One region of the Butyrivibrio sp. WCD2001 genome, then DNA from elsewhere that is predicted to be linked to it. Evidence: a T-box and tRNA genes for the amino acid it is inferred to sense, from the RefSeq annotation. Region 1 holds a T-box; the other holds one or more tRNA genes.
What was found. A T-box is a leader RNA that pairs with one kind of tRNA and senses whether it is charged. The one in region 1 lies ahead of metG (methionine--tRNA ligase), so its partner is inferred to be a tRNA-Met.
Positions count from the first base shown of each region.

Region 2: it encodes a tRNA-Met, which carries the amino acid that the T-box ahead of metG (methionine--tRNA ligase) is inferred to sense. The anticodon was not compared.

Region 1 covers NZ_AUJZ01000005.1:170,550-173,981, reverse strand. The annotation lists gene metG (methionine--tRNA ligase) at 317-1,945, opposite strand; T-box leader at 2,031-2,292, opposite strand; gene G630_RS0105605 (hypothetical protein) at 2,397-3,432, opposite strand, start outside.
Region 2 covers NZ_AUJZ01000001.1:681,179-684,610, forward strand. The annotation lists gene G630_RS23290 (VanZ family protein) at 1-498, opposite strand, end outside; gene G630_RS0102890 (GGDEF domain-containing protein) at 625-1,761, opposite strand; tRNA gene G630_RS0102895 (tRNA-Met) at 1,955-2,028, shown strand; gene G630_RS0102900 (M42 family metallopeptidase) at 2,132-3,169, shown strand; gene G630_RS0102905 (leucine-rich repeat protein) at 3,282-3,432, opposite strand, start outside.

The DNA.
Region 1 (3,432 bases):
ATGCTTTTCGATGTTTTTGAGTCTATTTACGTTATATAGTTCATATTTGCTCAATATTGCATAAAAATATAGTGAGAATCCCCATTTTTCATTCTTAATATTGATAATTGGTAAGTCTATTTCAAGAAAATTGAGAAATAGACTTACGACCCAGTAAAATATTCTGTTAGAAGAATATTAATGAACTCAATAAAGTATAAAATCCCCTTCCCACAATATCAAGTATCTAACAGTAACTTATAACACTAACTTACAACATCAACTTATAGAAGCAACTGATAGCATTAACTCAAAACAACAGACCCTCACCACCGGCTCACAAATCCTTAAGTTTATCTCTCTCCTCCGCTATGACAGTTTTGTCGAGGCGCTCGAACAGGATTGATATCTCAGGAAGTCTGTAACCTGAAGGAATCACTTTGAACTCCCAGTCCGTATTTATTCCAAACCAGCTGCAGACCTTATCCGAGGAAAATGGCAGGAAAGGTGCAAGTACTACAGCCAGATTCGCAATAATCTGAACACACTGATACAAGGTATTTCTGCAGGCTGCCTCGTCGCTTGTTCTGGTTTTCCAGGGCTCCTGTTCGTCAAAATATTTGTTGGCTTTTCGCACCACTTCAAATACACCTTCTATGGCATCCTTGAAATTTCCTTTTTCGATCTGTTCACCTGTAGAGGTGTATAGCTGTTTCAGCGTATCATCCCAGTCTCCTGCGGAAGTTCCCTCCGGGATTACCCCATCAAAGTATTTGGCAATAAACGTAAGTGTTCTGTTTATGAAGTTTCCGTAAGCCCCGAGAAGTTCGCCGTTGTGATTATTGACATATTCTGACCAGGAAAAATCGGAGTCCTTTTTCTCGGGTCCGTTCGCCAGGAAATAATAGCGAAGAGAATCGGGATCATACTTATCCAGAAGGTCTTTTACCCAAATCGCATAATTTCTGCTTGTGGAAATCTTCTTTCCTTCCAATGTGAGATATTCACTTGATACTATCTGATCAGGAAGACGATATCCAGCGCCGTGGGCAATCAAAAGTGCAGGTAAAATAATAGTATGGAAGGGAATATTATCCTTACCATGGACATAGTAGTGCTTTGCATTTTCTCCGAAAAGCTCGTCAAAACTCTCACCTTCCCGGTCTGTTACCTGCTTAGCTGCAGACAAGTAACCAAGCACATTTTCTGCCCAGATATAAATTGTCTTTTTCTCATAGCCTTCCTTTGGAACAGGAATTCCCCATTCAAGGTCTCTGGTAAGTGCTCTGTCCCTAAGTCCCTCATCAATGTAGCGGTTTGTGAAAGATATGGCATTTTTTCTCCAGTTCACCCCATTATCAACAAGGTCGCGGAGCTGTTTTTCCAATTTACTTATAGCAATGTACAGATGAGTAGATGCCCGGAATGTCACCGGGTTCTTACAGACAGCACAGATAGGCTCTTTTAAAATTTCGGGATCAAGAACTGTTCCGCAGGCGTCACACTGATCTCCCCTTGCAGGCTCACCGCAAACAGGACAGATACCGGTTACAAATCTGTCCGCAAGGTAAGTATTGCAGCACTCGCAGTAGGCCTGAGGCGTCTCCTTTTCATAAACATAATCTCCGTCGTAGAGCTTTCTGTGGAATTCCTGCACAAATTCTTTATGCGCATCGTCGGAAGTTTTGGTGTAGCAGTCGTAGGTAAATCCAAGACGATTAAAGCAGTCCACAAATTCCTCATGATAATGATCACTGATTTCCCGGGGCGATTTTCCCTCAGACTTAGCCCTGATGGCTACAGGTGTTCCGTGACAATCACTTCCGGAAACAAAATACACTTTGTCCTTACAGGCTCTGTGATATCTTGCTAGTACGTCGCCGGGAAGAAGTCCCGCAATATGTCCGATGTGTAATGAACCGTTGGCGTAGGGCCAGGCACCACCTATCAATATATTTCTGTTCATCTCATTTCCTCCTTTGAATTAAGTTTGATAACAATCAGCAGTTTCTTAATTTTTTGTACAAAAAAGCCCTCCTCTCTGAATTATTTTCAGGGACGAGAGCTTACGCTTCGTGTTACCACCCTAATTCACTCACACCTCACGATATGAGCCTTAGCAACTACGGATGGGAAATGATCCATCGATAGTCCGGCACTGTAACGGGCGCACCCGTCGTAGCCTAAGTTCAAAAGAACCTCGGTACGCGGCTCCAAGACCATGTTCGGTTGCTGCTTGCTCACCGGCTCTCACCAAACGCCGACTCTCTGTAAAGCTCCTAACAACTTACTCTTTCTCTTCTCAGCTTTGCTATAGGTTAGTACAAACATATAGTTATGTCAACTAAAATAAAAATATAAACTCCCCGGAATCTGTTTATGATTTCCGGGGAGAAGAGAATTATCTACAATAAGTTTCACTCAGCGACAGGCTGGAAATTGATGATCTCTGCATTCATTGCTTCATCAAACATACGCTGAAGCTCTGTATCATCACCTACCTTGTCTTCGCCGACATAATAGGTTGCATTTCCGTCGGTATCGAAGGTCTCGGAAGCTTCCTCAGCTACTGCAAGTTTTCCATCCTTGATTGTGTTCTTGGTAACAAAGTGGTGACCTGCTGTGATAAGCTTGCCATCAGCCATTGCCAGGGGATTAGCTGTTCCCTGTGAAGTAACACTGCCAAGATACTCAACAGCACCGTTATCATCATATATGAAAATCGATGAATCAATTGCTGCGTCTGTGTCATCCCACTTGTAGCAGCCGCTTGCTACCAAAAGAGCATCCGTTCCATCGATAGTTACATTTGCGTAGCCCATTCCGGGTTTCAGGCTGTCAACGAGTTCAGTGAAGGTTGCGTACTGTGACATATCAACTTTTGAAAAATCTACAGGTGCAATATCTGAAAGAGGCTTTAGTTCAACGTCTGATTCCTTCTGGTCCTCATAGTTCTTCATAGCTTCATCGTACTCTTCCTCAGAGATAGGAGTCCACTCCTCCATATCATAGGTAGCAAACCAGGGCTTTTCCTCGTCCTCGTAGCCATCGTACTTATAGCCGTACTGACAAACCATATCTGTGTCATTGTTCATAAGTGCATAAAGTGTAACGCCGCTTTCCTCTGCTCCGCCGGAGTATTCGTTGGAGATAAATGAATTGTTGTATACATAGTATCTGTCTCTTGCTCCGCCGCTTACTACGTGAGTTGCTTCTTTGTCTACCATTGTGAATACATCGTAGATCGCACCGCTCTCAATATCACCTATGAAAAGTTCATCAATACCGTCTACGTTTACATCCTTGTATGCAAAGCCGATTTTTGAAAGGCCGTCCTCGCCCTCTGCCTGCATTATTGCATAGTAGTCAGGTGCATAGCCCATCTCCTCGAGCTTATTGGCATCTGCGCCTTCATTTAAAGCGTCAATGAAATCACTAAGTGTATAAGCGTAA
Region 2 (3,432 bases), on a different contig from region 1:
TGTTACAATATCGGTAGCTTCGAACATTCCCGTCGCAGTATGGAGCTGTGTACATTCTATGAAAAGACTGGTAAATGCGCCAATAATTGTAGTAATTATGATCCTAATTATGGGGCTTTTTTTACTAAAAAACGGATAGATTATCATCCCCCATGGAATAAACAGGATAGTGTTAAGCGTACTAAACGCAGCACTCCATTTGGAGACTATTCCGCTTAAGGAAAAGCCTGTGTCAACATTAAGATGAACTATCCCCGGCCTCATCCCGATAGGGCGTCTGAAAATGGTCATGGTCAATATAACCCCCAGATATACTACCATCAGGTAAACATGCAGCAATTTTCCAAACGTGATTTTCTTCTTAAAAAGAAGAATCAAGCCGGGAACAAAAACTATGCAGGTCTCAACAATCAGCAACATCATCTGGTTTTCAAGACTAACCCCCTGGAATTCCCTTTCAAGTATATTATTAATAATTTGTATTCTATAGTCTGACATTATGATATTCCTTTATTACAAAGTAAAAAAGAGAAATACCTTAAATGGCATTTCTCCTGTAATTGCCTTCTTTGAAATATACCACAAAATGGGAATATCCTCAAATCGCGGTGAAAATGATACTTCCTACCTCTTGCGCCTGTTATTCTTCTTATAGTACTCCTCTTTGTCAGCATACATATGCTTATCAATTTCGCTGATCAGATCGATGTTCTCATCGGTGCTTAGGTCGATGATATCTCCACCGATGGCCGCAGACAATTTATAAGTTTTTTTTGACGCGTCGTTGTAATCTTCTATAGCATCAGCAATAAATTCTTTATAATCAGCGATTGAATGTGTTGCTGTTTTATCCAGAATTACGATAAACTCATCTCCTGCAAAGCGGATAACAACGCCGTTATTCATTACTACCTGGTTCAGAATATCTGCCATGGCTATGAGCGCGTTGTCGCCTTCCGTATGAGAATAGTTGTCGTTTATCTGCTTAAATCCGTTCATATCAAGCATTAAGGCCGAAAGTTTTTCTCCGCGTTTTTTTGCTGCATTCACTATTCCATTAAGATAAAAACGGTTAAACGCACCTGTCAGTTTGTCCAGGTAGATATTCTCATTTTGAAGGCTCAGTGCTATGCAGCACACAGACACACCCACACACGGCCAGATCAAAGATACTCCGTACAATGCCGTCTGCACCAGCATACCAACCGCAATAGGAACAAGAAACTGCCAGGTCGGGAAAAAGCTGAGGATTCTGCCTCTTCGCTTCGCCGCAAAGTATTCATACAATCCATAAAGCAGGAAAAAGGCCTCAACTATTATGTACACGCCATAAAAAGAGAGCCTTCGATAGCAATTGTTTTCATCAATCAGGAACACAAGAGGTTTAAATAGATTTATAAGAAGAAGCAGTATCTCACTTAGACACAATGAATATACAATCAGCCTCTGTCTACAGGACTGGCTTTCGTTGATATGTCTGACAATTATAGTTATATATGCCGGTCCTATAACGGCATTTAAGAAAAACAGGAACGAATTACCGATATACAAAAAAATGCGAACAAATGTCCCAGGCTTTCCATCAAAATAGAAAACCAGTGGATCAACGATACAGCCGGATATAACAGAAAAAATCATCACAAGAAGTATCAGACTTTCGGAATTCTTGTTCTGAATTCGCCATCCACGGCTGAGCAGGATCACTGCCATTACCAAAAGTCCAACTATATTGGACGAATAAATTGAAACAAGATTAATCATGTCTTTATGGTATTTTAGAGAAAATCCAAAGTCAATTAACTCACTATTAAAAAAGCGATATAAAAGTATTATAATTACCTTTATAGAGCTCCAAAAATTCTTTGAAAAAAATTTAAAATTATTGTTGACATTACCTTTGGGGAGCGATATACTATCCTAGTCGGTCGGCAAGAGACGACAACAAAATGAATATGGCGAGATAGCTCAGTTGGCTAGAGCACGCGGTTCATACCCGCGGTGTCGAGGGTTCGAATCCCCCTCTCGCTATGTAGAATAAGACATAAGTCAGTGACCTATGTCTTATTTTTTATGCTATTATATCTTAGTGACCACCAGTCACAATTTTATCAAAACAAGGAAGGTTTATCTTATGAGCTACGAATTAAATGAAAAACGATATCTTGAAGAGCTTGAAAAGGAGCTGGCTATTGATTCCGTCACAGGTCAGTACCACGAGCTTCAGGATTATCTTATAAAGGAAATTGAGGCGCTCGGCTTCAAAACCACTACCCTTCACAAGGGCGGCATTTTAGCTGAAATCGGCGGCGAAGGGAATCCGCTCCTTATCACCGCTCACGGCGATACAATCGGAATGATGGTTCGCCACATCAATGATGATGGCACAATTAAGGTATACAAGGTTGGCGGTCTCTACGCATATCATACCGAGCGTGAGAATGTGCGTATTCATACAAGAAGCGGAAATGTTATAACAGGCTGCGTCCAGAGAAAGAATGCTTCAGTTCACGTCACAGAAGACGAATTAAACAAAGAAGTTGCAAGCTTTGATACCAATTCTTTTGTAGTTCTTGATGAGGATGTCAAGAGCGCTGATGACGTCAGAAAGCTTGGTATAGAAACTGGTGATTATGTAGCTGTTGAACCCAGATTCACATATGCCAATGGCTATATCAAATCACACTTCATTGATGATAAGGCACTTGTCGCACTTATTATGGAACTGCTCCACGATGTTAAGGATGGCAAAATAACATTAAATCGTAAGGTTTATGCGTTCATTCCCTTCTATGAAGAGATCGGACACGGCGGATCCTGCATTCCTAACGATGTTAAGGATTTCCTTGCTTTGGATATCGCGTGCATCGGACCTGAGCAGACCAGCTCTGAGCGCAAGGTTTCAGTATTCTGCATGGATAGTAGATTCCCTTATAATCTTGACATGATAAAAGAGCTTGAGGAAGCCGGCAGAAAATCCGGTGCTGACTATGTCCCCGATATTTTCACTCCACACTATGGAACAGACGCTGATCCGGCACTTGTGGCAGGCTTCGATATAAGGCACGCTGCAATTGGTCCCGGCACCAGAGCAAGTCATGGCTATGAGAGAACTCATATTGATGGAATTAAGAATACATATAGGCTGCTTGCTGAATACGTAGCAATGTAAGAAAATACGCCTCCCCTCATCCGGCACTTCGTGCCACCTTCCCCCGGTGGGGGAAGGCTTTAAACGAGTGAAGGCGCTATTTGTGCCATCTATGATATTTGTATTATTCGTGTTACTTTTGTGTAACCTTCTGTGATTTTCCTGAAACACCTCTTGCTTTAAGGATTTTCTTGTAAGCTTTGAGCTTGCTCTTAGGAACCTGTATCTTAGCCTTTTTGTTGATCTTTTTAAAGGCGTTCGTACCTATTGTTTTCTTCGTAAGG